2 regions of the Labrys sp. ALF-8 genome follow, and region 1 is predicted to be linked to the other one. Evidence: predicted binding sites of a transcription regulator. Region 1 holds the regulator's gene; the other holds the start of a gene.
The links. The regulator LexA, encoded in region 1, represses DNA repair genes until DNA is damaged. The targets are predictions, from matches to a motif close to TGTTCNNNNTGTGTTCNG.
Positions count from the first base shown of each region.

Region 2: the regulator LexA is predicted to act here: its motif matches at 9,431-9,448, upstream of AC6H34_RS14755 (helicase-related protein).

Region 1 is NZ_AP048538.1:585,378-600,575, forward strand. Features, by position in the region: gene AC6H34_RS22525 (inositol monophosphatase family protein) at 1-78, opposite strand, end outside; gene AC6H34_RS22530 (ABC transporter permease) at 86-772, opposite strand; gene AC6H34_RS22535 (ABC transporter permease) at 769-1,464, opposite strand; gene AC6H34_RS22540 (transporter substrate-binding domain-containing protein) at 1,564-2,364, opposite strand; gene gltX (glutamate--tRNA ligase) at 2,530-3,960, opposite strand; gene AC6H34_RS22550 (ComEC/Rec2 family competence protein) at 4,098-6,386, shown strand; gene AC6H34_RS22555 (TOBE domain-containing protein) at 6,415-6,621, shown strand; gene lexA (transcriptional repressor LexA) at 6,652-7,365, opposite strand; gene AC6H34_RS22565 (molybdopterin molybdotransferase MoeA) at 7,480-8,700, opposite strand; gene moaC (cyclic pyranopterin monophosphate synthase MoaC) at 8,697-9,185, opposite strand; gene trpC (indole-3-glycerol phosphate synthase TrpC) at 9,182-9,985, opposite strand; gene trpD (anthranilate phosphoribosyltransferase) at 9,991-11,001, opposite strand; gene AC6H34_RS22585 (anthranilate synthase component II) at 11,001-11,615, opposite strand; gene AC6H34_RS22590 (hypothetical protein) at 11,748-12,242, opposite strand; gene trpE (anthranilate synthase component I) at 12,363-13,874, opposite strand; gene AC6H34_RS22600 (peptidylprolyl isomerase) at 13,884-15,198, opposite strand, start outside.
Region 2 is NZ_AP048537.1:3,195,672-3,210,869, reverse strand. Features, by position in the region: gene AC6H34_RS14790 (MFS transporter) at 1-818, opposite strand, end outside; gene AC6H34_RS14785 (LysR substrate-binding domain-containing protein) at 1,044-1,949, shown strand; gene AC6H34_RS14780 (RNA polymerase sigma factor) at 2,001-3,233, opposite strand; gene AC6H34_RS14775 (YciI family protein) at 3,241-3,600, opposite strand; gene AC6H34_RS14770 (aldo/keto reductase) at 3,789-4,742, opposite strand; gene AC6H34_RS14765 (RrF2 family transcriptional regulator) at 4,829-5,275, opposite strand; gene AC6H34_RS14760 (RNA-binding S4 domain-containing protein) at 5,424-5,714, opposite strand; gene AC6H34_RS14755 (helicase-related protein) at 5,718-9,164, opposite strand; gene AC6H34_RS14750 (hypothetical protein) at 9,924-10,259, opposite strand; gene AC6H34_RS14745 (cyclic nucleotide-binding domain-containing protein) at 10,409-10,873, opposite strand; gene AC6H34_RS14740 (response regulator transcription factor) at 10,923-11,609, opposite strand; gene AC6H34_RS14735 (L,D-transpeptidase family protein) at 11,801-12,331, shown strand; gene AC6H34_RS14730 (YggS family pyridoxal phosphate-dependent enzyme) at 12,511-13,173, opposite strand; gene AC6H34_RS14725 (hypothetical protein) at 13,319-14,086, shown strand; gene AC6H34_RS14720 (hypothetical protein) at 14,116-15,198, opposite strand, start outside.

The DNA.
Region 1 (15,198 bases):
GCTGGCGTCGGCAAGGCGATTGGCGAAGGCCGCGTAGTCCTGCAGATCGCCCCGCGAGACGCTCGAAGGGATAGGCAAGTCGGAATCACCTTTTCAGATATCGATTGAGGCGCGTCTCGATCACGCCCACGGCCCTCTGTATCACACCTGTCAGAGCGAGATAGATCACCGCCGCCGAAATGAAGATCTCGTAGGGCGCGAAACTGCGTGCAACGATCGTGCGCGCCACGCCGGTAACGTCTAGCAGCGTAATCGTGCTGGCGAGAGCCGTGGATTTGAGCAGGCTCACCATTTCATTGCCGTACGCAGGCAGCGCCAGGCGCAAGGCGAGTGGGAAGGTGATCTTGATGAATACCTGCGGCCGCGTCAGGCCAAGGGCCAGCCCGGCCTCCCTCAGGCCCTTGGACACGCCGAGGAAGCCGCCCCGCAGGATCTCGGCGGTATAGGCCGTCGTATTGAGCACCAGGGCGAGCAGCATGCACCATTGCGGTTCTCGCAGGATCGGCCAGAGCACGCCGTGGCGCACGAAGCCGAGTTGCGGCATGCCGTAGTAGATCATGAAGATTTGCACCAGCAGGGGCGTTCCCCTGAAGAAATATATGTAGGCGGCGGCCGGCCACTTCAGGATCGGCATCAGGCGCAGGAGCGCCATGGCCAGGCCGCAGGCGAAGCCGATGACGATCGCACCGAAAAGGAGTTCGAGCGTGATCTCCAGGCCGAGGAGGAGAGGTCCCAGGCTGTCGAGGATCAGCTGAAAATCGATACCCATCATCCCCTCGCAAGATGGCTGTTCGCCCGCTTTTCGAGCCAGCCCATCGTGACGCCCACGAGGGTGGTAAAGGCGAGGTAGATCAGGGACACCAGAAGGTAGATCTCGAAAGGCCTGGAGGTTACCGAGGACGCCATTTCCGCGGTGAACATGATCTCCTGCAGGCCGATCAACGATATCAGCGAGGTATCCTTCACCAATGAAGTCAGGTGATTGCCAAGGCTCGGCAGGGCGAGGCGCCACATCTGGGGGAAGCGAACGAGTGCGAAAGCCTGCCATCGGCTAAGGCCGAGCACGTAGGCCGCCTCCATCTGACCGATGCCGACCCCCAGGAACGCGCCGCGAAAAGTCTCGGTGGCAGCCGCTCCCACGATAAGGCTGATGACGAACGAGCCCGTCCAGAAGGGCGAGATGTCGACGAATTTGATCCCGGGGTCGAAGGCCTGGGCTATCCAGGTCAGGCTCGAGGCGGATCCGAAATAGACCAGCAGCAGGATCAGGAATTCCGGCGTGCCGCGGAACAGCACCGTATAGGCGTTCGCTAGTTTTACCCTCCAGGGCCGCCCCGACAGTTTTGCTGCTGCGCCGACGAGCCCGAATATGACGGTCAATACGAGCGAAACCAGGAAAACCGCGACGATGACGAAGGTGCCTTGAACGAACTGCCAACCCCAGTCGGTGATGATCTCAAGCATTGGCTGCGTATTGCCTGGTGGAATTTGCGGAGCCCCGGCCGCCTTCGAGGGACGGTAGCCGGGGACTGGTCGGTGACCGGCATGAAGTGCCGCGCGAAGTCAGTTCGTCGGATAGATGGCGAAGGGGAAGTACTTCTTGCTGATGGCGTCCAGCGTGCCGTCCTTGGTCATCGCTGCAAGAGCGGTGTCGATCTGCTTGCGAAGGTCGTCGCTGCCTTTGCGCAGGCCAATGCCGCAACCCGGTCCGAACAGCGCCTTGTCGCCGATCTCCGGGCCGACGAAGGCATAGCCAGCACCATCATCCTTCTTCAGAAAGGCGTCGTAGGCTTTCATCGGGTTGGTCATAATGGCGTCGACACGCCCGGCCTTGAGGTCGAGGAAGAGGGCATCGACGCTGTCATACCGCATCACCTCGGCGCTCGGTACCTTGGCTTGAATCCAGGTATCGTAGGTGGTGGAGCGCTGAAGCCCGATGCGGATGCCCTTGAAGCCATCGACATTGATGCTGTCGTCGGCATTGAACAACTTCAGGTCCGCCTCCTTGGCGGCGACGAAGCGGCCGACCGAGGTGCGATAGGGTATGGAGAAGTCGATCTTCTTCTGGCGTTCTTCCGTGATGCCCATGGATGCGGCGATCAGGTCGAACTTGTTGGCCAGAAGAGCGGGGATCATGCCGTCCCACTGCTGGCACACGATTTCGACATCATGGCCGAGCCGCTTGCCGATTTCGCGCGCAACATCGACGTCATAGCCCGAATAGGTGCCGTCGGCGGCCTTGAAGTTGAAAGGATAGGAAGTGCATTCCGTTCCAACGCGCCAGGTGTCCGCCCGGGCGGTGCCGAAAGTGGCACCACAAAGCAATGCTAGGGCCGCCACCAACGCGGCAAGCAGTCTGGTCATTCGATTATTCCCCTCATGCGCCCGCGCGGATGCGCGCGAACGACCTGTCAGAAGACCTGCTGGATTGTGATGATGACAGGTGATTCGTTCATCGCCACCTTGCCGCCATCACAACCGCAGTCTTCCCAAGGGTAAATCCTCCCAGAGGGGGAGACCAGCCAATCGTCAGCCGGCCTGGTCCTTGAGCCGGGCAAGGCTCTCGTCGCGGCCCAATACCGCTAGGACGTCGAAGACCGGCGGCGAGGTCGTACGGCCGGTGAGGGCGGCGCGCAGGGGTTGAGCGAGGGTACCGAGCTTGGCTCCGGTCTCCTCGGCGGCTGCCCGGACGACTGCTTCCGTTGCCGCTGCGCTCCATTCGCTGAGGGCTTCGAAACGGGGTACGAGCATGGCGACGGTGGCGCGGGCCTCGTCGCTCAGCATGGCCTTGGCCTTGTCGTCCAGCGGGAGCGGGCGGGAGACGAAGAGGAAATTCGCTCCATCCAGGAGTTCGATCAGGGTCTTCGCCCGTTCCTTCAGGCCGGGCATGGCGGCCAGGAACTGGGAGCGCTTCTCGCCGCTTCCGGCGGCGAGTTGGGCCGCGAGCGTGGGGCCGTCCGGAATGTGCGGCAACAGCTGGTCGACGGCCTGCATCAACTCCTCGTCCGAAGAACTGCGCATATAGAGGCCGTTGAGATTCTCCAGCTTCTTGAAGTCGAAGCGGGCTGCCGATTTGCCGATGGCCGTCGTGTCGAAATACTCGATCATCTCCTGCGTGGAGAAGACCTCCTGGTCGCCGTGGCTCCACGACAGGCGCACGAGATAGTTGCGCATGGCTGCCGGAAGATAGCCCATGGCGCGATAGGCATCGACGCCGAGCGCGCCGTGGCGCTTGGAAAGCTTGGCTCCGTCCGGGCCGTGGATCAGGGGAATATGAGCCATGTGGGGCACTTCCCAACCCATAGCCTCGTAGATCTGCTTCTGGCGAGCGGCGTTGGTGAGGTGGTCATCGCCGCGGATGATATGGGTGACGCCCATGTCGTGGTCGTCCACCACCACGGCGAGCATGTAGGTCGGCGTCCCGTCTGAGCGCAGCAACACCAGATCGTCCAGGTCCTTGTTCGACCAGGTTACCGTGCCCTGCACGTCGTCATTGATGACGGTCACGCCCTCGGTAGGGGCACGAAGGCGGATCACCGGCTTGACGTCCCTGGGGGCGGTCGCCGGTTCGCGATCGCGCCAGCGGCCATCATAGCGCGGCGGACGGCCTTCCTTGCGGGCCAATTCGCGCATCTCCTCCAGCTCCTGCTGGGTCGCATAGCAGTAATAGGCCTTGCCCTGGGCGAGCATGGCTTCCGCCACCTCGCGATGTCGGGCGGCACGGGCAAACTGGAAGATGGGATCGCCGTCCCAATCGAGACCGAGCCACGACAGGCCATCCAGGATGGCGGCGATCGCGGCATCGGTGGAGCGTTCGCGGTCGGTGTCCTCGATGCGCAAGAGCATCTTGCCGCCCTTGGCCTTGGCGTAGAGCCAGTTGAACAGGGCCGTGCGACCGCCGCCGATATGGAGGAAGCCGGTGGGCGAGGGGGCGAAACGGGTGACGACGGGCGAAGACATCGAGGCTGACAATTCCAAAGCGGGCGGGCGAACGGATGAAATGCTCGCTGGGGACAGGCCCTTGGCGAGCGGCGTTTATATAAATAGGCTAGGGCGTTTAGCACAGGGTTTCATCCGGCGGTAGCGGCGGGGGGCTTTTGCCTGGGAATGAAAGAGGGCGTGTAAGGGTCGGTGTCCTTGGCGGCCGGGGCACTGGGAGCCTCGTCCTGCCGGGAGCCGGCCGCATCGGCCGCGCCCTCGACATCGTGAAGGCGTGGCTGGCCGCGGGCATGGCCACGGAGATCGCCGCCTTCGAGCTGGCCCTCGTGGTTCCGGTGTTCCTGGGGCTTGGTGTGATCGCCTATTTTGCGGCGCCGGATGAGCCGGACCTCCTGGTTCCCCTCATCTCGACGCTTGCTCTCGCGGCCGCCGCCGTGGCCTTGCGGCGACGCTGGTGGCTCCATGTGGGCCTTGTCTGCGTCGCGGCGACCGGAGCCGGCTTCTGCTCCGCCAAGCTGCGCACGCTTGGCGTTGCAGCACCGCAACTCAGCCGATCCCTGTCCGGCAATGTGACCGGGCTGGTGCTGTCCCTGGAGGCCCGGCTCGGCGGGAGTGCGCGCGTCATCATCCGCCCGGCGTCGATGGAGGGCCTGGCTGCCGACGCCATGCCGGGCAAGATCCGTCTCACCTTGCGCAAGGTTGGCGATCTCGAAGCCGGCGACAGCATCACGATCAAGGCGGTGATGCGCCCTCCGCCGCCGCCTGCGTTGCCCGGCGGCTACGACTTCGCCCGCGACGCCTTCTTCGACGGCATCGGTGCGGTGGGTTTCGCGGCAGGCAAGATCGCGCCTGCGGCGGCACCCGTCGAGCCAACCCGTGCCGAAGCCTTCAATATCTGGATCGACAACCAGCGCAACCGGCTGACCCGACGCATCGTAGAGGCAGTACCAGGTGAGAACGGCGCAATCGCAGCCTCGCAGGTGACGGGCAAGCGCGGCCAGATTCCAGGCGACGCCAACGACGCGTTGCGCGCCTCGGGTCTCTATCACGTCGTCTCCATCTCCGGCCTGCACATGGCGCTTTTCGCCGGCGGTCTCTTCGCGCTGATCCGCGCATTGCTGGCTCTGTCACGCCGTATCGTGCTCTATCGGGGAGCCAAGGAACTCGCGGCGCTGCTGTCGCTGCTGCCGGCGGCCGCCTATACGCTTTTCTCCGGGGCCGAGGTGGCGACCGTGCGCTCCTTCCTGATGACGGCCATCGTGCTGCTCGCCGTGGCGCTGGGGCGCAGCGCCATCACCCGCCGGAACGTGGCACTTGCGGCAAGCTTCATCCTGCTGACGACGCCCGAGCAGTTGCTTGGCCCGAGTTTCCAGATGTCTTTTGCTGCGGTCGCCATGCTCGTGACGGCCCATGATGTCTGGAACCGGCAGCGGCGCACGCAATTCGCCACTATGTGGGAGCGTGCCATTGCTTCGGGCCTCACCCTCCTGCTGGCGATGATGTTGACCACGCTGGTCGCCTCCCTCGCCACAGCGCCTTTCTCAGCCTATCACTTTCACCGCCTGACGCTGCAGTCGCTGGTCTCCAACCTTGTGGCAACCCCGATCGTTTCCTTCCTGATGATGCCTCTGGCCCTGCTGGCGGTGATTGCCGAGCCGTTCGGCTATGGTGCGCTCTTCTGGCAGGCGATGGGGTGGTCCGTCGGACTCTTCATGCAGGTGGCGCGTCATGTCGCGACGTGGCCAGGCTCCGACCTCGTCCTGCCGCAGTTCTCGTCACTCGCCCTCTGCCTGTTTTCGCTCGCGCTGGTGCTCCTCACCATCATGCGCAGCCGTCTTGCCGTGTTCGCGCTCATGCCGCTTTCCTTCGGCGTTGCCGTTGCGGCCGTGGCTTCCACACCGGTTGCGATCCTCGGTGCCAACGGCCACGCGGCGCTCGTCCGAAAGGGCGACTCCCTCACGTCGCTCGCCGAGCGTTCGGACGCTTTTGCCGTCCAGCAATGGCTCCTGGCGATGGGTGACCGACGCAAGCCGGACGATCCCGGTCTGGTCGAGCAACGCCAGTGCGACAAGGAGGGTTGCTCGGCGCCGATCGAGGGCGGCGATGTCTTCATGCTCGACCGCACCGTCAACGCGGCCGAAGAGGATTGCGGTCACGTCAGTGTGCTGGCCGGAACCTTCGCCATCGGGACGAGCTGTGCGGGCGAGGGTATCGTGCTCAATCGCGACATGATTCAGGCGGCAGGATCGATGGCGATCTACGCCGACCCACCCGCGCGTGAGGGGCAGGCGGCCCGCTGGCGGGTGGTGACTGCTCGGGACCCCGGGGCGTCGCGGCCTTGGGCGCCATTACCGGCCTGGAAGGCGAAGGCCGCCGTCATCGCCGCTCCCCCGGCGACCGCTCCGGATTCGTCAATGGACACAACCGTCCAGAATGACGATGATTGAAGCGTCGGATTCTCCCGAAGGATAACTCATGAAGATCAGCGCGCGTAATCAGATCAAGGGTATCATCAAGAGCGTGACCAAGGGGCAGACCACCTCGCATGTCCAGATCGAGGTCGGTGGAACGATCATTACCGCCTCGATCACCAACGAGGCGGTAGACGACCTCAAGCTCACCCCAGGCCAGAGTGCCTATGCCGTCATCAAGGCATCCGACGTCATGGTGGCGGTCGACTGATCGCCGACAGCAGGCCTGAAGCCGGCGTCCTCAATAGCGCCGGAACAGGCCGACAAGCTTGCCCTGGATGCGCACCCGGTCCGGCCCGAAGATGCGGGTTTCATAGGCCGGGTTTGCGGCTTCCAGGGCGACGGAGGCGCCCCGCTTGCGCAAGCGCTTGAGAGTCGCTTCCTCGTCGTCGATCAGGGCCACGACGATGTCGCCGGTATCGGCGTGGTCCTGGCGGCGGATCAGCACCGTATCATTGTCGAAGATGCCGGCCTCGATCATGGAATCGCCGCGCACTTCCAGGGCGAAATGCTCGCCGGAGGACAGCATTTCCGGCATCACGCTGATGGTATGGCTCTTGGTCTGGATGGCGGAAACTGGCGTACCCGCTGCGATCCGGCCCATCACCGGGATGAGGACCGGGCGTCCCGCATCGTCGTCCGCGTCCTGGCGCACCGTGCGCACCTTGCCGAGGTTTCCTTCGATGACGTTGGGGCGGAAACCGCGCTGCGACGTCGCCAGCGTGAGGCCGGGGACCGCCGATTCAGGCAGGCGAACCACCTCGAGCGCGCGTGCCCGGTTGGGCAGCCGCCGGATGAAGCCGCGCTCCTCCAACGCCATGATCAGGCGGTGTATGCCTGATTTGGACCGCAGATCCAGCGCTTCCTTCATCTCGTCGAAGGAAGGAGGAACACCCTGCTCCTTCAGGCGCTCATGAATGAACCGAAGCAATTCGTGTTGTTTCTTGGTCAGCATGGGCGATCCCGTTATGGCGGCTGCGAATCACGATCTGTGAGTAAACAAAGCAAGAACACTGCTACATGTTCACACTGTGTTCTGCAACAATGAAGTTCACGTTAAAAAGCGCCGTCAATATCCGGCGCTACGCAAATCGATGATCTCGCACGCATCGCCAGGCTTTGCTTCGGGAGCAAACGGCGGCCGGACGACGAGACAATCTGCATGCTGCAGCACGCTGACCAGCGACGAATCCTGCGACGATAACGGCGCTACCTTGATGATGCCGGAGGTATCGTCAAGGGCGAACCTGGCGCGGATATAGTCCTCGCGCAGATCATTGGCAGGCCAGGAGGAGGCGAAGACGGCTTTCCTGCGGGCGAGATTCGCATCCGTGCGGCCAAGCAGGGTGCGCAACAGGGGCACGAGGAAGAGAACGCTGCATACGACGGAGGAGACGGGATTGCCTGGCAGGCCCAGGATGTTCATGGCGCCGAGCCGTCCGTGCAGCAAGGGCTTGCCAGGGCGCATGGCGATCTTCCAGAAACCCAGCGTCATCCCCTCCCGCGTGAGGGCGGTCTGGATCAGGTCGTGATCGCCCACCGAGGCGCCGCCGATGGTCACGAGGATATCGGCCTTTTCAGCGCGGGCACGCTTGATCGCCGCCTCCAGGGCCGGAAAATCGTCGCTGGCGATGCCAAGGTCGAGCACCTCGCCGCCCTCCGTCTCGACCAGCGCGGCGATGGCGAAGGTGTTGGAGGCGACGATCTGGTCTTGGCCTACGGCCTGCCCCGGCAGAACGAGTTCGTCGCCCGTGGCCAGAATGGCGACCTTCGGCCGGCGACGCACAGGCAGCCTCGGGTGGTTCATGGCCGCGGCGAGCGCGACGTCGCGAGGGCCGATCAGGCTGCCGGGCAGCAGGGCTTCGGTACCCTCGGAGAAATCGAGACCGCGGCTGCGAATATTGGCGCCTGGCTTCACGGCGCTCTCGATGATCACGCGATTGCCATCCCGCCGGGTATTCTCCTGGATCACCACCGCGTCCGCTCCATCCGGAACCGGTGCGCCGGTGAAGATGCGGACGGCCTGTCCCTCGCCGACATGGCCGGCGTAGCCGTGGCCCGCGGCGGATTCGCCGATGAGATCGAGCGCCGCGCCATCGAGGGCATCCCCGGCCCGCACGGCATAGCCGTCCATGGCTGAGGCGTTGAAGCCGGGCTGGGTGCGCAGAGCAGTGATGGTGGAGGACAGGACCCTGCCTCTCGCCGCCTGGATGGGAACTTCCTCGCTCGGCAACGCCGCGACATCCGCGACGACCTTTGCGAGGGCATCGGCAACCGGTAGCAGGCTCATGGGGTGTCCTCCGCGTGCCAATCGCCGGATTTGCCTCCGGACTTTTCAATCAGCCGAATAGCCTCGATTCGCATGCCGCGATCGACGGCCTTCACCATGTCGTAGATCGTGAGGCATGCGACGGAAACGGCGGTGAGCGCTTCCATTTCGACACCGGTCTGCCCCGAGACCTTGGCGGTGGCCCGCACCAAGAGGCCGGGCAGGGCCACGTCCGGCTCGATCTCCACGGCAATCTTGCTGAGCAGCAGCGGGTGGCAGAGCGGGATCAGTTCATGCGTTTTCTTTGCCGCCATGATGCCGGCGATGCGGGCGGTAGCACGCACATCGCCCTTCTTGGCATCGCCGGAGAGCACGAGGTCGAGCGTGGCGGGCTGCATCACGACGCGACCTTCGGCAACGGCGACCCGGCTCGTCACATCCTTCTGCGAGACGTCGACCATATTGGCTTCGCCCGACGCATCGAGATGGGTGAGGCCTGAACTCATGCCGGCGTATCCAGGGCCAGGAGCGCACGCGTGGCGGCGGTAACGTCGGCCTGGCGCATGAGGCTCTCGCCGACGAGAAACGTATTGACGCTGGCGGCCTGCAGCCTTGCGATGTCGGCAGGCGAGAAGATGCCGCTCTCGCCGACCAGGAGCCGATCGGCCGGCACAAGGGGGGCCAGGGTCTCGGTGGTCTCCAGGCGGGTGACGAAATCGTTGAGGTCGCGATTGTTGATGCCGATCATGCCGACATCGAGGGGCAGAGCCCGCTCCAGCTCTTCGAGATTGTGAATCTCGCAGAGCACGTCGAGTGACCAGTCCCTGGCGGCTGCGATGAGGGCCCGGGCCTCCTGATCGGTGACGCTCGCCATGATCACCAATATGCAGTCCGCGCCCCAGGCTCGGGCCTCGACGACTTGGTAGGGATCGTAGAGGAAATCCTTCCGCAGGGCCGGTAGGGCCACGGCGGCCCGCGCGGCGGTTAGGAATTCCGGCTTGCCCTGGAAAGAGGGCTCGTCCGTCAGCACTGAAAGGCAGGCGGCACCGCCTGCCTCGTAGGCGCGGGCGAGAGCCGGGGGATCGAAATCCTCGCGGATCAATCCCTTGGAGGGGCTTGCCTTCTTGATCTCGGCGATCAGGCCCGTCTGGCCGGCTGCAAGCTTGGCTTCGAGCGTCCGTTGGAAGCCGCGCACCGAGCCGGCCCGCTCGGCCTGCCTGATCAACTCGGCGAGGGGTATCGCAGCTTTGGCCGCTTCGATCTCACGACGCTTGTAGGCCTCGATCTTTTGCAGAATGGTCGCCATGGCACTCACATATGGGAGACTTCAACCAGGCGGTTGAGAGTTTCGAGGGCTTTGCCTTTGTCTACGGATTCAAGAGCGAGGGCAGCACCTTCGGAGAGGCTCTTGACCTTGCCTGAGACGAGAAGCGCGGCGGCCGCGTTCAGGACGGCGATATCCCGATAAGGCGTCTTCTCGCCCTCCAGCACTGCTCGCAAAGCGAGTGCGTTGTGAGCCGCGTCGCCGCCCTTGAGATCTTCGGGGCGCGCCACCTTCAGGCCGATTTCTTCCGGCGTGATGACGCCGTGGCTGATTTCGCCGTTCTCGAGGGAGACGATTTCAGTCGGTCCCGTAGTGGTGATTTCGTCAAGCCCGTCGCTGCCGTGAACGGCGATGATGCGCGTCGAGCCGAGCGTCTTCAGCACTTCCACCATCGGCTGCAGCCAGTTCCGGGCATAGACGCCGAGCAACTGCCGCTTGACGCCGGCGGGATTGGACAGCGGCCCGAGCAGGTTGAACACCGTACGGGTGCCAAGTTCAACGCGGGTGGGTCCGACATGGCGCATGGCCCCGTGATGAGCTGGAGCGAACATGAAGCCGACGCCGGCGAGCTCGATGCAGCGCGTGATCGCATCCGGTTTCAGTTCGATGTTGACGCCAAGCGCCATCAGCACATCTGCGGCGCCGGACTTGGAGGAGAGCGCGCGATTGCCGTGCTTGGCTACCTTGACGCCCGCGCCCGCGACGATCAGCGAAGCGGCCGTCGATACGTTGTAGGAGCCGGAGGCATCGCCTCCGGTGCCGACGATGTCGATTGCATCAGCCGGCGCGGTCACCGGCAGCATCTTGGATCGCATCGCGGTGACGGCGCCGGCGATCTCGTCCGGCGTTTCACCGCGCACGCGCAGGGCCATCAGGAAACCGCCGATCTGCGAGGGCGTTGCCTGTCCCGAGAGCAGGAGATCGAATGCTTCGGCAGCCTCCTGCCGAGACAAGGCGCCGGAAGCCGCCTTGCCGATATAGGGTTTGAAGCCGTCCATCACGCGTGCTCGGGCTGCAGGTTGCGGTGTTGAACGTTCCAGGCCGCGGCGATATCCAGAAAATTCTGGAGAATGCGGTGGCCATGGTCGGACATGATCGATTCCGGGTGGAACTGCACGCCATGCAGCGGTGCGCTCTTGTGCTGTACGCCCATGATCACGCCATCATCCGTCTCGGCGGTGATCTCCAGGTCGACCGGCAGCGTATCGCGCTTGACGACGAGCGAATGATAGCGCGTGCCCATGAAAGGGCCGTTGATGCCGCGGAACACGCCGCGCCCGCCGTGCTCGATGGAAGAGATCTTGCCATGCATGGGAATGGCGAGGCGGACGATGTCGCCGCCAAAGACCTGGCCGATGGCCTGGTGGCCCAGACAGACCCCGAAGAGCGGGATCCTGTCCTGGGCTTTCTGTATCAGCTCGCAGCAGATGCCGGCTTCCGTGGGCGTGCAGGGGCCCGGGGAGAGCACGATCGCGTCGGGATTGCCGGCGATGACCTCGTCCGCGGTGATCTTGTCGTTGCGATGGACGGTGACCTTGCAACCCAGCTGGCCGAGATAATGCCAGAGGTTCCAGGTGAAGCTGTCATAATTGTCGATCAGCGTCACGGTCATGGAACGGTCTGTCGTCGTCACGGCACTAGCCTCCTTTGAAGCTTCCACGACTATGCGCGCGAGGCCACGGGGTCAAGCGCTACGGCGTCACCCCCGGCAGGCGGGAGCGATTGAATTGCGCGCAGCCGACGTTCAGCTCATCTGCGAGGGCGTGTAATGCCGCATCCCTTCCTTCTTGCCATAGGCGCAGGCGAACACTTCCAGGACCACGAACATCCCGATGCTCCGCCACAGGAAGGGCGTGAAATAATCGGCCGCTCCCATCATGTGGGCAGCAAAGGCTCGGGCCGCCACAGGGAAGACGGAAGGAAACTGCATGATCGTATAGGGGATCAGCACGGCAAAGCCGGCGAAGATGCCCATGTAGACGATCGAGACGAGGGATGAGATCAGCCAGATGCCGAAGCTGTAGTCCGGGTAGGCCGCCGCCCGCTCGCTCTCGAACAGCCAGTGGAAGAAGAAGATGCCGTAGGCAGCGCCAAGGGCCGGAATGAAGATACCGAGTAGCAGCACGGCAATCTGCTGCTCGTCCGGCAAGCCCCAGAAATAGAAGTCGGCCAGCAGCACGACATAGGCCGCGGCGATGGTGAGCAACGCCGAGCGCGTGGAGCCCGGCCATCTATGCATGGCAGGCGGCCTGCAAAGCGAATGGACGGGGAGGGACGAGTGCCGTCATCGTGCCTGCATCAAACTGCAAAAGCGACCTGGATTTCCAGGAGGCGGACGCGGATGTCCGCGCTCCCACGATTACTGTCCGCGTCCCGGCTGTCCGGCGAAGCGCACCGCTTCCTCGGCGGCACGGAAGAGAGCCTTGGCCTTGTTTATGCACTCGGCCTGCTCGCTGGCCGGCACGCTGTCATACACGATGCCGGCACCGGCCTGGACATACATGGTGCCGTCCTTCACCAGGGCCGTGCGCAGAACGATGCAGGTATCCATCTGGCCGTCGGCACCGAAATAGCCGATGGCTCCGGCGTAGAGACCACGCTTGTCCTTCTCGAGTTCGTCGATGATCTGCATGGCGCGAACCTTGGGAGCTCCCGAGACGGTACCGGCCGGAAAGCCCGCGGCAAGCGCGTCTAGGGCGTCGTGGTCCGGGCCGATGTCGCCCTCGACGTTCGAAACGATATGCATCACATGGCTGTAGCGTTCGATGAAGAAGCGGTCGGTGACGTTCACCGTGCCCACCGCCGCGACATGGCCAACATCGTTGCGCCCAAGGTCGAGCAGCATGAGATGTTCTGCCAGTTCCTTGGGATCGTCGAGCAGCGAACCTGCGAAGGCATCGTCTTCCGCCTTGGTCCTGCCGCGAGGCCGGGTGCCCGCAATGGGTCGGACCGTCACCTTGCCATCGCGCAGACGTACCAGGATTTCCGGGCTCGAGCAGACCACGGAGAAGCCGTCGAGCTGGAGATAGACCAGGAAGGGAGCAGGGTTGATGCGGCGAAGGGCGCGATAGAGCGAGAAAGGCGGGAGCTGGAACGGTGCGGAGAAGCGCTGCGACAGCACGACCTGGAAGATGTCGCCGGCCTTGATGTACTCCTTGGCGCGCGTCACCATGGCCAGATAGTCGGCCTCGCTGGTGTTGGAGACCTGGATTGCGTGAAGGGCATCGAGGTCGATTGTCTCTGCAAGCTTCGGCGTCGGCCTGTCGAGGCCGTCGACGATCGCCATCAGCCTTTCCTCCGCGCGAAGATAGGCCTGCCTGGCGCTTACCCCCGCCTGCGGCCGTACGGGCGTCACGGCGGTGATGGCGTCGCGCACGGCGTCGAACACCACCATCACGGTCGGGCGCAGGAGGATAGCATCGGGAATCCCGATAGGATCGGGCTTCTGCGCCGGCAGTTCCTCCACCAGCCTCACCATGTCGTAGCCGAGATAGCCGAACAGGCCGGCGGCCATCGGCGGCGCGCCTTCCGGCAGCTCGATCCGGCTTTCAGCGATGAGATCGCGCAAGGTCTGCAGAGGGTGGCCGTCGAGAGGTTCGAAGACGTTGGCCGAGACCTGCCGGTTGATCGACGCCTTGCCGTTCTGGCAACGCCAGATCAGATCCGGCTCCAGACCGATCATCGAATAGCGCCCGCGCGTGGCGCCGCCTTCCACCGATTCGAGGAGAAAGGCATTGGGCCTGTCGCCGGCCAGTTTCATGAAGGCGGAGACGGGCGTCTCGAGATCGCCGACCAGCGTCAGCGTGACGATCTGAGCCTTGCCCGCGGCATAGTCCGCCGAGAAGGCTTCGAAGGACGGTTCAAGAAGCATGGGATGGGCTCAGAAGCTGCCGGTGCCGACGGTGCGGTCGACATTGGTCTGGTTGATGGTGACGCCGAGCTGATCCCGGACCTTGGTGACATATTCGGCCATCATGTCCTGGCCGATGGCCGCGGAGAGCTGCTTGCCGTTGGCGATGGTGTCGGCAGCCTTGAAGTCGAGTTCCGGAACCACATTGTCCTCGACATGGAAGATGATGCGGTCGGTGCCGTTGGCGGAGATGGATGATCCAAAGCCCTTCAGCGGCGTGGCGAACACGGCATTCACGGCAGCGGCGGGAATCGGCGCGTTCTGGCCGCTCCGGGTGAGGTCCCAGGCCGGCATGACCTGCACGGTCAGGCTCTTGGCGACCTCGTCCAGGGATTTCCCGCCGTTCAACTGCTTGACCACGTCGTCAGCCTTTTCCCGCAGCCTGTTGGCCTTCTCGTCGGCCGCCCACGCGGCAACGACGTCAGCCTTGGCTTCATCGAGCGTACGCTCGCGCGAGGGGACGACACTGTCGAGCGAGAACCACATCAGGCCTTGTTCGCGACCGTCGATGGATTCGGGATCAGAGCCCTGTTCCGTCTTGAACAGGGCAGGCAGCACCTGAGCCGACAACGGGAAATCGACCTGCTTGCCGGCTGCATCGAGACCCTGCGCATCGAAGGGGCCCACGCTAGCGACCTGCAGCTTGAGCTTGGCGGCGATATCCTTGAGCGGGGTTCCGCCCATACGTTCGTCCTCGACCGTGTCTCGCAGGTTCTTCAAGGATTCCTGGGCCCGCTGCTGCTGCAACTGGGCTCGAATGACGTCCGTGGCCGGGACGATCTTGGTGACCTTCAGGATGACGTTGGTAAGCGTGCCCTGCACCGCGCCGGAGGTGGCGCCTTCGGCAAGGCCGAAGGTCGCCTCGGCGATTTTCGGATCGGTGAGCTGCGACCTCGAAAGCGTGCCGAGGCTGGTGTCGTCCGGTGTCAGCTTGCGTTCCGCTACCAGGCCCTCGAAGGTGACCTGGCCGGAAGCGATGCGGGCTGCTGCCGCCTTGGCCTCGTCGAGCGAGGGGAAGGCGATCTGCTCGACCGTCCGCTGTTCCAGAGCCGCTGCCTTGTCCTTTTCGCTGTCGATCCTGGCCTGCACATCGGCATCGGTCACTGTCGCCATCGCATCGATCTGCGCAGGCGTCACCAGGAGATAGGTGAGGCTGCGCAGTTCCTTGGTGCGGAACTGGCCCTTATGTTCGTCGTAATAGCTCTGCAGCGCAGCGGCCTCGGGCTGGCCGACATCCCCGACCGCACTCTGCGGCAGCACGAAGTAGGAAACGTTGCGCTTCTCC
Region 2 (15,198 bases), on a different replicon from region 1:
GAGCCCATGATCGCGCCGGAGAAGTTCCTGATCCTGAAGACGGAAAAATCGAACATCGGGCGTGCGCTCATCCGCTCGACCAGGATGAAGAGCAGGAAGCTTATCGCTGCCGCAGCCAGGATGAGGAGGGCGGCGAGGCTGGTGAAGCCGAGGTCAGGCCCCTGCGTGATGAAGTAGGCCAGGCCGAACACGGCCACCGACAAGGTGACGATGCCGAGGATGTCGAGCCTCTCGGCCTGGGGATCGCGTGATTCCCGGACGCCCACTAGGGCCAGGGCCAGAGTGAGGACGGTCAGCGGCACATGCACCAGGAACACCCACTGCCAGGTCGCCAATGCTACGATCACCGCGCCGATGATGGGACCGAAGCCCAATCCTATACCCAGTACGATCCCCCACATCGCGAAGGCCATGCTGCGCTCACGTCCGGCCTGAAACTGATGCGAAAGGATGGCCGTGAGGCAGATCAGCATGGCGCCGCCGCCCATTCCCTGCAGGAACCGGCTGGCGATCAAGAGGGGCGCGCTAGGTGCAAGGCCGCAGATCAGCGAGGCGACGCCGAACAGGATGAGGCTGAGGATGAACACCAGCCGCCGGCCATAACGGTCGGCCAGCGTTCCAGTCGCCATCAGCACGGTCGTGCAGGCGATTGTATAGGCATTCATGATCCACTGCATGCCCTTGAAGTCGCCATGCAGCACCTTCTCGAGAACGGGAAGGATCACCGGCACGCTGGAGATCTCCAGGGAAAACATCAGCGCGGCCAGACAGAGCGCGGCAAGCGCGATGCGATTGCGCGGGACGCTGGAGACCGCCATCACCTCTCGCTCCCCATTGAAGGGATGGCCAGCAGCGGCGATGGCCTGGAAATCCCGAACGGGTGACCGACAACCTGTCGGCGCCTCCCGGATCCGATTGCTTGAAAGCGTGACGTCATGAGCATTCTCCGAAGTTCTATCGAGAGAATGCATATGAGATTGGACGATCCATTTACATTATGACCGATATAGACTTATCGTCCTGTTTTTTGGACGATGAGGACGATGCTCAATCTCAACGATCTCCAGCTCTTCGTTCAGGTCGTCGATCATCTAGGGTTTGCGGCGGCCTCCCGTGCCCTGACCATGCCGAAGTCGACCCTTGCCAAGCGCATCGGCGATTTCGAGCGCGAGCTCGGCGTACGCCTGATCCAGCGCACGTCCCGCAGCTTCACCGTGACGGAGGTCGGCCAGGACCTCTACCGCCACGCGGCCGCCATGCTGATCGAGGCCGAGGCTGCCGAGGCCATGCTCAAGGGCCGCCTTGCAGAGCCAAGCGGCACCGTGCGGCTGACCTCCTCCATCCTCATGGCGCAGATGTATCTCGCCGATATCCTGCCGGCCATCGCCTTCGCCTTTCCCAAACTGCAGATCGTGCTGCACGCGACCGACCGCTTCGTCGATCTGGTACAGGAGAGCTTCGACATCGCCATCCGCATTCACTACGCACCGTTGCCCGATTCCGATCTCGTGAGCAGGCGCATCGGGTTCTCCCCCAACTACCTGGTTTCCTCGCCTGGATATCTGGAAAAACACTCCCTGCTCCGGAGCCCGCACGATCTGGCCGAGCATGACGGGCTGCTGTGGTCGACGGCCGCGAAGGCCACGGCATGGTCCTTCAGCCGTGTTGGCGACAGACCTCTCTCCGTCAAGCCACGCCCCCGCTTCACCTCCGACGATCCGGTCACCTTGCTGAAGGCTGCCGTCGCCGGGCTGGGCATCGCATCGCTGCCAGGCAAGATGTGCGTGGAGGCGATCGAGCAAGGCCGGCTTGTGCGGGTGCTGCCGGAGTGGGATGTAGGCGGCGAGACCACGACAATCCTGACGCCACACCGTCGCGGGCAATTGCCATCTGTCCGAACCGTGGTGGAGTTTCTGGCCGAACGGCTTTCCAGGACGATCATCGACTGATCTGCCGGCAAGGCGCCGCCTGAGGGGCGCCCCGGACTCCAGCCGCTCCGGCTACAGTTCTTCCATCCTCCCCTGCAGATAGCGGCGGATGGCCGGGTCGCGTTCCAGACCGATGGCGCACAGATAGGCTTCCCGTGCCTCGCATTGCCGCCTGGCCCGCGCCAGCAACTCCGCACGGGCTGCCCAGTAGGGCTGGTACTCAAGCAGGCGCGCATCCCCCGACAACGCGTCGAACACGGCGAGCCCCGCCTCCGCGCCCTCGACATGGGCGAGCGCCACCGCCCGATTGATGGCGGCGACCGGCGAACGAGTGATGAGGACCAGCGCGTCGTAGAGCTCGACGATCGCCGTCCAATCCACGGCATGCCCCTTGCGTCGGACCGCATGCGCCGATTGCAGCGCCGCCTCGAGCTGGTAGCGCCCGAAACGTCCGACGCTCACCGCGCGGGCCAGCAGCGTCTCGGCTTCATCGATGAGCGCATCGTCCCAAAGCAGCGTGTCCTGCCCGGCCAACGGCACGAAATCACCCTCCGGACTGCGGCGCGCGGCGCGGCGGGCCTCGGCATGCAGCATCAGCGCCAGGAGGCCCAGCACCTCGGGTTCGCCAGGCATCAGCGAGGCGATGAGGCGGCCGAGCCAGATACCCTCGGCAGCCAGGTTGCGCCGGCGCGGCTGGGCCCCCTCCGGATCGGCCCAGCCTTCGGCATAGACCGCATAGACTGCCTCCAGCACTGCATCGAGCCGGTCCGCGAGTTCCTCGCGTTCGGGCACGCGGAAGGGTATGCCGGCCTCACGAATCTTGGTCTTGGCACGCACCAGCCGCTGGCTCATGGCGCCCGGCGAGATCAGGAAGGCGGTGGCAATTGCGGCGGCGTCTAAGCCGAGAACCGTCTGCAGGATGAGCGGCGCGCGCACGCCTGCGTCGAGCGCCGGATGGGCGCAGGCGAACATCAGGCGCAGGCGCTCATCGGGAATGGCATGGTCCTCGGCCCCGATCATGGCGAGTTCCTCGATCTGCCGGGTGACGTCGCCCGTCTTCTCCAGGCGGATCTTCGCTTTCCGGGCACTGTCGATCTGGCGGCGCCGGGCCGCCGTGAGCAGCCAGGCTTCGGGATTATTGGGAATGCCGCTCGCCGGCCAGTGCTCCAGCGCGGCCGCGAAGGCATCGGCGAGCGCATCCTCCGCCCCGGCCACATCGCCGGAGCGAGCCGCCAGGAAGGCGACCAGCTTGCCATAGCTCAGCCGGGCAACGCTTTCGGCAAGGCTTGAGGCGGAGAGTGCCACCGGTCGGTCAGCCGTACTGCGTCATGTCCCAGACCGGGCGGACCTCGATGGTGCCGCGGCTGGCGCCGGGGCAGCGCGCCGCCCAGCTTAGAGCTGCATCGATATCGGCGACATCGATGAGATAATAGCCGGCTAATTGCTCTTTTGTCTCGGCGAATGGCCCATTCAGCACCTGAGTCTTGCCATCGGCCACGCGCACCGTGGTGGCGGAAGCCGTCGGCCGCAACCGGTTCGAGCCGAGCATCACGCCGGAAGCCTTGATCGCCTGCGTGTAGGCGCCATAGGCAGCCAGCGTTTCACTGGTGGTTGCCGGATCTGCATTCAGCATCGCCTCTTCATTGGCATAGATCAGAATCGCGAATTGCATTGGATCTCTCCTCGGTCAGCCGCGCGGTCTCGCCCGGCAGCACAATGACGCGCGATCTCCGCCCTCTTCGACTCAGCCTCCGAAAATCTGCGGCGCGTTGCTCTCCGGCCCGCTGCCGGAAATGGCAAAATCTAACAGCGCCCGGTGCGTCAGGTCGGGCAAACGCTCCGACCTGAACACGCTCCGGTTCAGGGCGCGCTGACCTTGGTCAGATGATCGATCTCGGTCGAGCCGAGATTGAGCTCGGTTGCCTTGATCAGGTCCTGCAATTGCTCGACGCTGGTGGCGCTGGCGATGGGCGCCACGATGCCCGGCCGGGCGATCAGCCACGCGATGGCGATCTGGGCCGGTGTCGCATGCTTGGCCTGCGCGACGGCGTCGAGCGCCTCAAGGATCCGCAGCCCGCGTGCATTGAGATATTCGCTCATCCCGCTGCCACGCGCCGAACTCTTGGCGAAGTCGGCGGGCGTGCGGTACTTGCCGGACAGAAAACCCTTGGCAAGAGAAAAATAGCTGGTCACCCCGATCTCGTTCTTCAGGCAGAAGGCTTCCAGTTCCGTCTCGTAACCGGCACGATCATAGAGATTGTAGTGCGTCTGCAGGTTCTCGAAGCGAGGCCACAGTTCCTTCGTGCTGATGGCGAGAGCCTTGAACATCGTATTGGCGCTGTGATTGGAATTGCCGATCACGCGTACCTTGCCGTCCTTCACCAAATCGGCATAGGTGCCGAGCGTCTCCTCGAGAGGTGTCTCGGGATCCTCCCAGTGGGAAAGGTAGAGATCGATATAGTCGGTCTGCAGGCGCTTCAGCGAAGCTTCCACCGCACTCTTGATATAGGCGGCCGACAAGCCTTTCTTCCCCGGGCCCATTTCCGAACCGACCTTGGTGGTCAGCACGATGTCGGAGCGGTTGCCGCGAGCCTTCATCCATTTGCCGATGATGGTCTCGGATTCGCCGCCTTGGTTGCCGGGTGCCCATGCCGAGTACACGTCGGCCGTATCGACCAGGTTGAACCCCGCCGCGACGAAGGCGTCGAGCACGGCAAAGGACGCCTTCTCGTCAGCGCTCCAGCCGAAAACGTTGCCGCCAAGGCCCAGCGGAGCAACCATAAGATCGGAGCGTCCAATCGCACGTTTTTCCATGAGTATTCTCCGTCTCGTCGCTTATCGGGAAAGTAGCTGGCGAAGCGGCCCGGCGCAGGAGCGCGCCGGCAACCGCGATGGAAGGATCAGATCGAATAATTCAGTTCGGGCTCCCTCACGCCCGCCCCGCGCATCTCCTCGACCGACATGTTGTCGAGCAGGTCGGAGGAAAGGTCGCGTACGCGGCGCATCAGGAGGCGCACGGTGCAGCCTGGAACATCCGGACAGTCGAGGCAAGGCTGATAAGCGGTATGGCTCGCGCATGCGATCGGCGCAAGCGGGCCGTCGAGGACGCGGATTGCATTGCCCACGCTGATCTCGCTGGCGTTGCGAGCCAGCATATAGCCGCCTCCCTTGCCCTTCCTCGATCGCACCATCCCCGCAACCCGCAATTCAGCCAATATGGCATCGAGGAACTTCTTGGGGATGCGGTTGGCCTGAGCGATCTCCTGGCTCTGCGCCGTCTCTCCCGGCGGCAGGCCGGCAAGATGAGACAACGCCTTCAGACCGTATTTGCCCTTGTTCGTCAGCATGCGCCCTGAGTACTCCGCCCGTACGACACAGTCGACCACGTCTATTCGCAATATAGGGAATATCGAACGGATGGATAGACGGGCGGCGCGGAGATTTGTCCGCCGCATCCCGAGGCGAAGTGCGGCAACCCCGGTTCTCCCTACATCGCTACCGAGGAGGCTCCGGAGACAGGTCCTCATAAAGCGTCTGGGCTTCCGTCGCGGGGCCGCGCCGCTCGCCGAGGGCCTTGACGCGATAGACCCGGACCGTGCGCTCCAGGGCGACGGTGAGAACGTCGCCGGCCTTCACCGTCTTGGCCGGCGCATCCGTGCGAGTACCGTTGACGCGAACATGACCGTCCGCGACCAATTTCGCCGCAAGAGAGCGTGTCTTCACAACACGCGCATGCCAGAGCCATTTGTCGATCCGTAGGCGATCCTGGCTGCCGGCATCGCTCATCGCCTATTTTTTGTCCGGCTTGCCGCCCTGCATCTGCTCCTTCAGGGCGAGCAGCTTGGCAAAAGGCGAATTCGGATCGGGAGCACGATTGGAGTCACGCCCCTGCGGCCGCGCGTCGCTCGACCAGTTGCGCGGCCCGCGATCGCCCCCTCGATCCTGACGGTCCGGACGCGGCCCCCGATCGGGACGCCCCTCGCCGCCCGGACGGCGCTGGCCATCGCCGGACTTGCCCTCGGGACGAGGCCCCCGCCCCTCGAAGGGCTTGCGCTCTCCCTGAGGTTTGCCGTTGCCGCGGTCGTCACGGCGCGGCCGATCGAAGCGCCGCTCGCCCTGGCGAGCCTCGGCTCCTTCGGCAGCGGGAGCCGGCGCGGCCCCGTCGGCCGGGGCCGGGCGTCCACGACGGAAACCGCCACCTGCACCATTGTCGCCCTGGCGTTCCCCACCGGCATGGCGGTTGCCATGCTGCGGACGGTTGTGCTGGCGCGGGTGGTGACGCTCGAAACGGGCCGGACGCCACACTTCGATTTCCGGAATTTCCTCGACGGCCGCTTCGGATGCGGTCTCGCCCTCCGGCATGGCGACAGCCTCGCCGGAAGATTCCGAAACTTCCTGGAAGGATTCTTCGTGCGGCGGCGAGCCCACCACTTCCATCGCGTCGATCTGTGCCGCGGTCGGCGCGGCGATCTCTTCGGCGACCGATGCCTCGGCCTGCTCGACGACTGCCGGGACGGATTCGGCCTCTTCAGCCGGCATGGCAACCGCCTCGCCGGACGCTTCGGAAAACTCCTGGAAGGATTCTTCGTGCGGCGGCGAGCCCACGACTTCCATCGCATCGATGGCGGCCGCGCCGGGAGCGACATCGTCCACCGCGGTCGCGGGAGCGGCCTCGTCGACAGCCGCGGTCTCCTCCGTGGCCGCAGCCTCCTCGCTCACGGCCGGAGCAGCGGGCTCCGTCGGTGCCGGCAGGCGGATAGCCTGGGTGATCGCAGGTCCCTTGCGCTTCTCGGAGCGATAGCCGAGCCCGCGAAGGATGGATGCGAAATCCTCGCCCGAGCATCCGACCAGCGAGGTCATCTGCACGCTGGCGACGAAGGCATCGCCATCGGCCGTGCCGGTCGGAGGCTGGCCCACGGTGGTGCCCGGACGATAGGCGATCGCCGGCCGGATGAGATCGGCCAGGCGTTCGAGAATGTCGACACGCACCGCCCTCTCGCCGCACACGCGATATCCCACGAGACGGTAAAGGTTCTTGTCGATGGACTTGTCGGCGGGCATCGAAGTCCGGCCGGAGGCGGCCAGGTGCGGGATCTCGTCGAGGCCCTTCTGGTCCAGCCCGCCATGTGTGAGCGCCCACAGCTGCGCCGCGAGGGCGCGCGGGGCGGGCTTCATCAAGGCCGGCAGGTAGACGTGATAGGCACCGAAGCGAACGCCGTGCTTGCGCAGCGAGGCACGCTGGTTCTGGTCGAGCTGCTTGAGATCCTCCGCCACCCTTGCACGGTCGAGCACGCCGAGCGCCTCCACCAGCTGGAAGGCGATGCCCTTGGCGAGGCCCTGCAGGTCCTCGGCCTTGTCGAGCGCCAGCAAGGGGCCGAGCAGTCTGGTGATGTGATTGCCGATCCAGATGTCGAGACGGGTCTGAACCGCATCGCGGGCTGGACCGGTCAGTTGCTCGTCGGCCAGCAGGCGAATGCGCGGGCCGAGCGGCTTTTCGCCCCCGACGAGCTTGGCCACGGGCTCGCCGATCCAGCGCACGGTACCATCGCTCGCCAGTGCGAATTCGGTATCCGGTGCCTGCGAGAACTTCTGGCTACGCGACTCGATCTCGCCAGCCAGAGCCTTGGCCGCGGCTGCTCGCAGGGCGCGGCCACTCTCCCCGTCACCGGCACTCGGGTCCGGGGCGAACTGGAAGCCCTGAAGCGTCCCGACATGCTGACCTTCGACAATCACATCGCCGGTTTTGGTAATTTCAGTCTCAAGCATAGCGTTTTCTCTAAGGCGCCGCATCAGCACGCTGGTGCGACGGTCGACAAAGCGTTGGGCAAGCCGTTCGTGCAGAGCGTCGGAGAGTTTGTCCTCCACACTGCGTGTCACACCTTGCCAATGAGCGGGGTCTTTCAGCCAGTCAAGCCGATTAGCCGCAAAAGTCCAGGTTCGGATATGGGCGATACGCGTCGAGAGCGTATCGATGTCGCCGTCGGTCCGATCCGACATGGCAACCTGACGGGCGAACCAGTCGTCCGGGACCTTACCCTCCCTCATCAGGAATCCATAGAGATTCGTGATGAGATCGGCATGGGAGTGAGGCGAAATCTTGCGATAGTCGGGCAAGCCCGCCACCTCCCACAGCCGGGCGACGGCCTGGGGCCCGTGAGCGTATCGCCGGACCTCCTCATCCCGGGAGACGATGGAAAGCGCGCGTATATCGTCGGCATCAGGAGCCCGCGTCAGCCCCTGTTCCTCGGGAGTGGCCGAGAGAGAAGCCTGCAGGGCCGCGAGCGAGGCGAAGTTGAGAGCGGGATTGCGCCATTGCAGCACCTTGATGCTGTCGAAGCTGTGCCCCTCCACGGCCTCGACCAGTTCGGGCTCGAAGGGATCGCAGCGCCCTGTGGAGCCGAAGGTGCCGTCGCGGACATGACGCCCCGCACGGCCTGCGATCTGGCCGAATTCGGAGGGCGTCAGGCGCCGGAACTGGTAGCCGTCGAACTTGCGGTCGCCGGCGAAGGCGACGTGATCGACGTCCAGATTGAGCCCCATCCCGATGGCGTCCGTGGCCACGAGGAAATCGACATCCCCGTTCTGGTACATCGCGACCTGCGCATTCCGGGTGCGCGGCGACAGGGCGCCGAGCACCACGGCGGCTCCGCCCCTCTGCCGGCGGATCAGTTCGGCGATCGCGTAGACCTCGTCGGACGAAAAGGCGACGATGGCCGTGCGCCGAGGCAGGCGGGTCAGCTTGCGGTCGCCGGCGAAGATCAGGTTCGAAAGGCGCGGACGCGTGACGACGTTGACGCCCGGTATCAGCTTCTCCACGATCGGCTTCATCGTCAATGAACCGAGCAGCAGCGTCTCGTGGGTTCCGCGGCGATTGAGCAGGCGGTCGGTGAAGACGTGGCCGCGTTCGAGATCGGCGGCGATCTGGATCTCGTCGAGGGCGACGAAAGGCGCCTCGATGTTGCGCGGCATCGCCTCGACCGTGGCGACCCAGTAGCGCGCCCGCTCCGGCTTGATCTTCTCCTCGCCCGTCACCAGGGCCACGAATTCGGCGCCCACCCGCTCGACCAGCTTGTTGTAGACCTCGCGCGCCAGCAGGCGCAGCGGCAGGCCGATGATCCCCGCGCCATGGCCGAGGAGCCTTTCGATGGCGAGATAGGTCTTGCCGGTATTGGTAGGCCCCAGCACCGCGGTCACGCCGCGGGCGCGCATGGGCGGGGGCAGGATGGGAGGCAGCATCAAGGTCTCGGCGGTCTTTCGGGCGTCAGTCTGGTGGGAATGCCGGACATTCCCGATTCACGGATTGCCGGACACCCCATGTCCCGCGACGGCCAACTCTTTGTCTCGATACACTCCCCTGGCCCAGGAAGCTGTAGACCTTACCGGGAAATGCTCCGGGAAAACACCAATCAAGGGGCTTTTTCCTGCTTGCTGGTAACAGACGCGAAGGAGTCTGTCTTGCTATGAAGCACAATATGGCGATCGCAAAGCCAAAATTTAACCCCTCGAACAACGCTGGAACGAAGCACGGCCGAATCGCTGCAGGGACTGATTTCACGTCTCGTTCCCCCATCCGGCACCATGGTTAAGACGGCGGCGGGGTCCAGGCGGGGCGCGAAAACGGCCCTGTCCCACTTTGAAGCGCCCTTCCACCCGCCGCCGCGATCCGATTAACGAATGGAACGACCGTTGAACGAAGAACGGCCGAATCACTACCTTCCGCCGTCATTGTACTTCCGCAGGCCCTGTACTCCCGATGACAGGACCATCGCCCCAGCCGGGAACGCCGTAAAACGGGCGCCGCGGCGCATCCGGCGGCCATGCATGGTTAAATCCGAAAATGGGTCAATCCGAGGGGTTCTTCCGGCCGGTGTTTAACGTCCGGAACGGGCCCTGAACGAAGCACGGCCGAATCGCTGACACCGACAAACCCGGCGGATGCCGGTACGAAAAAGGCGGGCCGCGGCCCGCCCTCCCCGGATCCGATGATCTCATGCCTTACCAGCGGCGATAGTAGCGGTAAGGGCGATAGTAGCGCGGCCCGTGGTAGTAGCGGGGGCCGTAGTAATAGCGGGGCCGGTAGTAGCCGGGACCGTAATAATAGCGCGGTCCATAGTAGCGATAGACCCGGGGCCGGACGCGCACGCACCGCCCCCAACGATTCTGAACCCAGCCGCGACCGCAGGGCCATACGACATCCTGCAGCAGGTTGGAGGCACCCTGCCGATGGTTCATCGCGGGTGCGGCCGGCATGGCCGAAGAGGCCTGCACGGTGGCGAAGATTCCCATCAGGGCGACGAAGGCAGCGAAGATCAGTTTGGCGGGTGTTCTCATCCCCTAGTCTCCTCAGCGTTCCAGTAACGGAGAAACTATCAAGCGCTGGCTGAACCGCGTCTGAATGGAACTTGTTCCGTCCCGTCCCGAGACAGGCGGATACGTCACGCTTAACATTTCGAACGAGGCCGGAACGAAAGGCGAGCGAATCAGCTCCCGCCAGGCTTCTTCGCGGAAGATTCGTCGCCCAGCTTGAGGAGCCTGTCCTTCACCTCGGCCAGTTCGCTCGAGATCTGGAACACGCGCTGCCTGAGTTCGGCCGCGATGCGGGCGGCGGCGGCCGGATATTCCTCGAGCGTGCGCCTGAACATCTGGCGCGACAGGCGCAGGATGACGGTGGGTTCGCGGGCGATGGCGGTGGTGGGGCGCCGCGTCTCCGACACCAGCGCCATCTCGCCGATCAGGGTGCCGGGGCCGACGACGGCGGTCGCGACGTCGTCATCGATCAGGGTGATGCTTCCGCTCACCACCACGAAGCTGTATTCGGAGATATCGTCCTTGCGGAACAGCGTGTCGCCTGCCCGCAGGCGACGACGTTCGGACGAGAATGCGAGCAGACGCAGGGCGTCGCGGTCCATGTCGCGGAACAGCGCGACCTGAGCCAGCAGAGCCATATCTTCTTCGAGCGCCATTCGCCACTAACAGTCAGTCGGCCCGCCTGGATCAGGGAACGAGCTTGTAACCGCCCCCCTCAGTCACGAGGAGCGCGGCATTGGAAGGATCCTTCTCGATCTTCTGACGCAAACGATAAATATGCGTTTCCAGCGTGTGGGTCGTGACGCCCGAATTGTACCCCCAGACCTCCTGCAGCAGCACATCGCGCTGCACCGCCTTCTGACCGGAACGATAGAGGTAGCGCAGGATCGAGGTTTCCTTCTCCGTCAGCCGGACCTTGGAGCCCTTCTCTGTGAGCAGCAGCTTGGAGGCGGGCTTGAAGGTGAAGGGGCCGATGTTGAAGACCGCGTCCTCGCTCGTCTCGTGCTGGCGCAGATGCGCGCGTACCCGCGCAAGGAGCACGGCGAAGCGGAAGGGCTTCACCACATAGTCGTTGGCACCGGCTTCGAGCCCGAGAATGGTATCGGCATCGGAATCATGGCCGGTGAGCATGATGATCGGCGACTTGAAGCCGTTCTTGCGCAGGAGCTTCACCGCCTCGCGCCCGTCCATGTCGGGCAGGCCGACATCCATGATGACGAGATCCAGATGGTCCGCCTTGGCTGCCTGCACAGCGCGGCTGGCCGACTCCGCCTGGATGATCTCGAACTCGTCATACAACGCCAACTGCTCCGCCAGAGCTTGGCGCAGCTCATTTTCGTCATCGACTATAAGAATTTTGCGACTGCCGGACATGACAATCCCCAAAGACAAAAACAGTGGAACGTAACAAGCAGGCGGGGCGCTTTGCGGGGCGCGGCAGCAAGGCCCGTGACGATGCATTCGCATGGCCTCTATCGCATTATGAAAGCATGCGCCATGATTTGTGAAATGTCGGAATGTCCTTTCGACAAAGAATTTGCGACCAAGAAGCCGGAAATTGCCTCGTGAAGTATAAAATAAGCCTCGTACGGGTTCGGGCTTCGGCCCTAGACCGAACCAAGGGGCGGCTGACGATAGCCGGCGTGTCGTTCCCCTGCGTGCTTGGCAGGAGCGGGCTCGTCCGGGCCAAGCGGGAGGGCGACGGCGGCACGCCGCGGGGCATCCTGCCCCTGCGCGGCCTGCTCCAGCGCCGCGATCGCGGGCCCCGCATCCCCTGCGCGCTGACCTTCCATGCGATCCAGCCGGAAGATGCCTGGTGCGACGACGTGACCGATCGGCGCTACAACAAGCCGATCAGGCGCCCGCTCGACCAGACGAGCGAGGAAAGGCTCACACGCGCCGACCGGCTCTACGACATCATCGTACCGCTCGGCTGGAACGACGGGCCGACCGTGAAGGGGCGCGGCAGCGCTATCTTCTGGCACCTTTCGCGCGAAAACGGCACACCGACCGCCGGATGCGTGGCGGTGGCGCCCGAAGTCTTCCGCAAGGTGCTCCCGCGCCTGTCGCATCGTACGGTGATGATGATCGGTTAGAGCGTTTTGTATTTTGACGGAATCGGCAAAACGCAAAGACGCGTCGAAAACCAAAGAGCTGGAGAAAAGCGGCGTTTCTACCTAAACGCGCTTTGCTCTGGCGCTGGGAGCCTGGCGCCTCCTCTTTTTGACAAGCGTCGCGCATTCAGGAGCAGGCAGGGAAGCCTGTGCGCCCGGTGCTACCTTGCCCCAAAGATCGCGCTGCCCACGCGCACATGAGTCGCGCCGACCTCGATCGCAGTCTCGAAGTCGCTCGACATGCCCATCGAAAGCAGCGGCAGACCATTGCGCCTGGCGATCTTGGCCAGCAGGGCGAAGTGAGGACCCGGCGACTGGTCGACCGGCGGGATGCACATCAGTCCCTCGATCTTCAGGCCATGCTCGTCGCGGCAGGCGGCGATGAAGGCGTCGGCCTCCTGCGGCGTCACGCCGGCCTTCTGCTCCTCTTCCCCGGTATTCACCTGCACCAACAAGCGGGGCGCCTTGCCCTGCCGAGCGATCTCCTTGGCGAGAGCCTGCGCGATGGAGGGGCGGTCGACGGTGTGGATCACGTCGAACAGCGCCACGGCCTCCCTTGCCTTGTTCGACTGGAGCGGGCCGATGAGATGCAGTTCGATCCCGGGAAAGCGGGCCTTGAGATCGGGCCACTTGGCCTGCGCCTCCTGCACCCGGTTTTCGCCGAAGACGCGCTGGCCGGCCTCCAGCACGGGCTCGATCGCATCCGGCCCGAAAGTCTTGGAAACGGCGACGAGGGTCACCGAGCCAACTGGCCGATGGGCATCGGCTTCGGCTCTGGTGATGGCCAGGCGGACTTCGGCAAGATGATCTGATACATCGGACATGGCAGGGCTTCCGGCAGGTGCGCGGGCGCACGGATCGAGCCTGGAGATAGCGCCGCCGCGATCCGAAGGCTATCGGAACATCACTTTGCCATGATAACAGTCCTCAACTTCGCGCGAAGATCCCACTTTGCAGGAAAGTGCGTCCATGTTCCGACTTGCCGGTCGAAGGGCCGCCATCGCCCTCCTTTTCCTCGGCAGCCTCGCGCTGCCGGCACAGGCTCTCGATATCGGTCCCCAGACGGTGCCCGTGAAGATCCTCGGCATCACCGTCGATGTCCCCGTGACCGCGACGCTCGACATGCATACCGATGCCGACCGAATGGCGCTCAACCTCGCCGCGACGGGTGACCTCAAGGACCTCCAACAGAAGGCCCTCGACATTGCGCGCCGCCTGCCGCTTCCCGATGATGCCTGCCGGCGCAAGGGGGCGAACATGGTGGTGGACAGCGTCGATGGCGCCCACATCCGTGCCGACGGCGACACCGCCGTGCTCGACATCTCCGGGCAGATGACCGCCTGGGCCTGCGCCAAGGTTCTGGGCCAGAAGGTCAAGACCAAGCTGGCCACCGACACCGTCTCCATTACCGTTCCGGTCGAGCTCTACACGCCGACCCCCCACGAGGTCGCATTGCGGGTGAAGGGCGAGGCGGAAATCCGCACTGGCCATCCCGAGACCGCGCAAGCCGCGTCCGCCATCCTCGGTGATGTCAATGCCCGCCTCACGGCAGCCATTGCCAAGGCGCTCGAATCGGACAAGGCGCATGCCGTGGTGCCCGAGATTCCCGGGCTGGACGTGAATATCGACAAGGCCAACTTTGCCGAGGACCAGGGCACGCTGCTGGTGAAGACGCATGTCCAGGGCCACGCCACCAGCGATGCCGTCAACGGTCTGCTGGAATACCTGAAGCACTGAGACCGTCTCGTGGCCACGGGGACGGCGGCTCAGGGCCTGCCGCCCGTGGGAACGGACAGCCCCGGCGCCAGATTTGCCGGCTGCCCGGAAGCCCGACGTTTCCAATCCCCCGCCAGCGCCACGGTGTTGCCGAAGACGCTGGCGGCGCCCGCGAGCGTCTGCACCGAGGCACTCGGCGCCATGAAGCGCTCGGCATCGATGCCGCAGCAGCTGGAGATGCCGTCGCTCAAGCCGCGAGAAAGGCACGACATCGGCGCGAGTTGCATGGGATCGCCAAGGATGACGGCTTGTTTCGCGCGGATGAGGCCACCCACGGCGTGCTGGGGTGGAATCTGGCCGGCACCGTCGATGAGCAGCCATCCCAGGGCTTCCGGCTCCAGGGAGCCGAACCAGCGTTCGATGCCTTCGAAAGTGGTCGCGATCACGGGAATGACGCAGGAGAAGGTGGCCCAAAGGTCGGGCATGAGGGGCCGCATCTTCTGCGTCCACTCGGCGTTGCCGGAAAAGCAGCGGAACAGCAGGTCGAGATTGCTGGAGATCGGCTTGGCGGCAACATCGACGAAGGCCCGGTGAAGCGCCATCGCGGCGGAAAAGAGATCCTCGCGCAACCGGTTCGTCTCGGCGCTCATCCACGGAGTGTCGCCTTGGACCTCGGCATCCGGCCGATCGAAGAAGGCTCCGTCGACGAATTGCAGGCCGCTCAGGGCAATTGCCTCGTCGATCGCCCGCGCCTCCGACAGCTTCCGGCTCTCCTGCTCATTCGCAGCATGACGGAGCCTTGCCAGAAGAGCCGCCGTCTCGTCCTGTCGGGACCGCGTCGCTCGAATCCTGGCCTCGAGAGTGCCGAGCTTCTCGGCGAGCCCTGCTTTCCGGCTCTCCAGTTCCTCCCGCGCGTGCTCCCAGGCCTGGCGCTTGGTCGAGCCGAGCAGGCGGCCGAGCAGGGACGGCTTGCCCGCGGCATGGTCCCGTACCGCCTCTTCGGCCTCCGAGGAGGCGAGACGCACTGCTTCGGCCTGCGTCTCGAGTTCCAAGCGAAGCGCCTGGAGTTCCTGCCCGGCCGTGTTCGCGGATGCGATCTCGGACTGCAGCGCAGTCTCCGTCTCCGGGTCCAC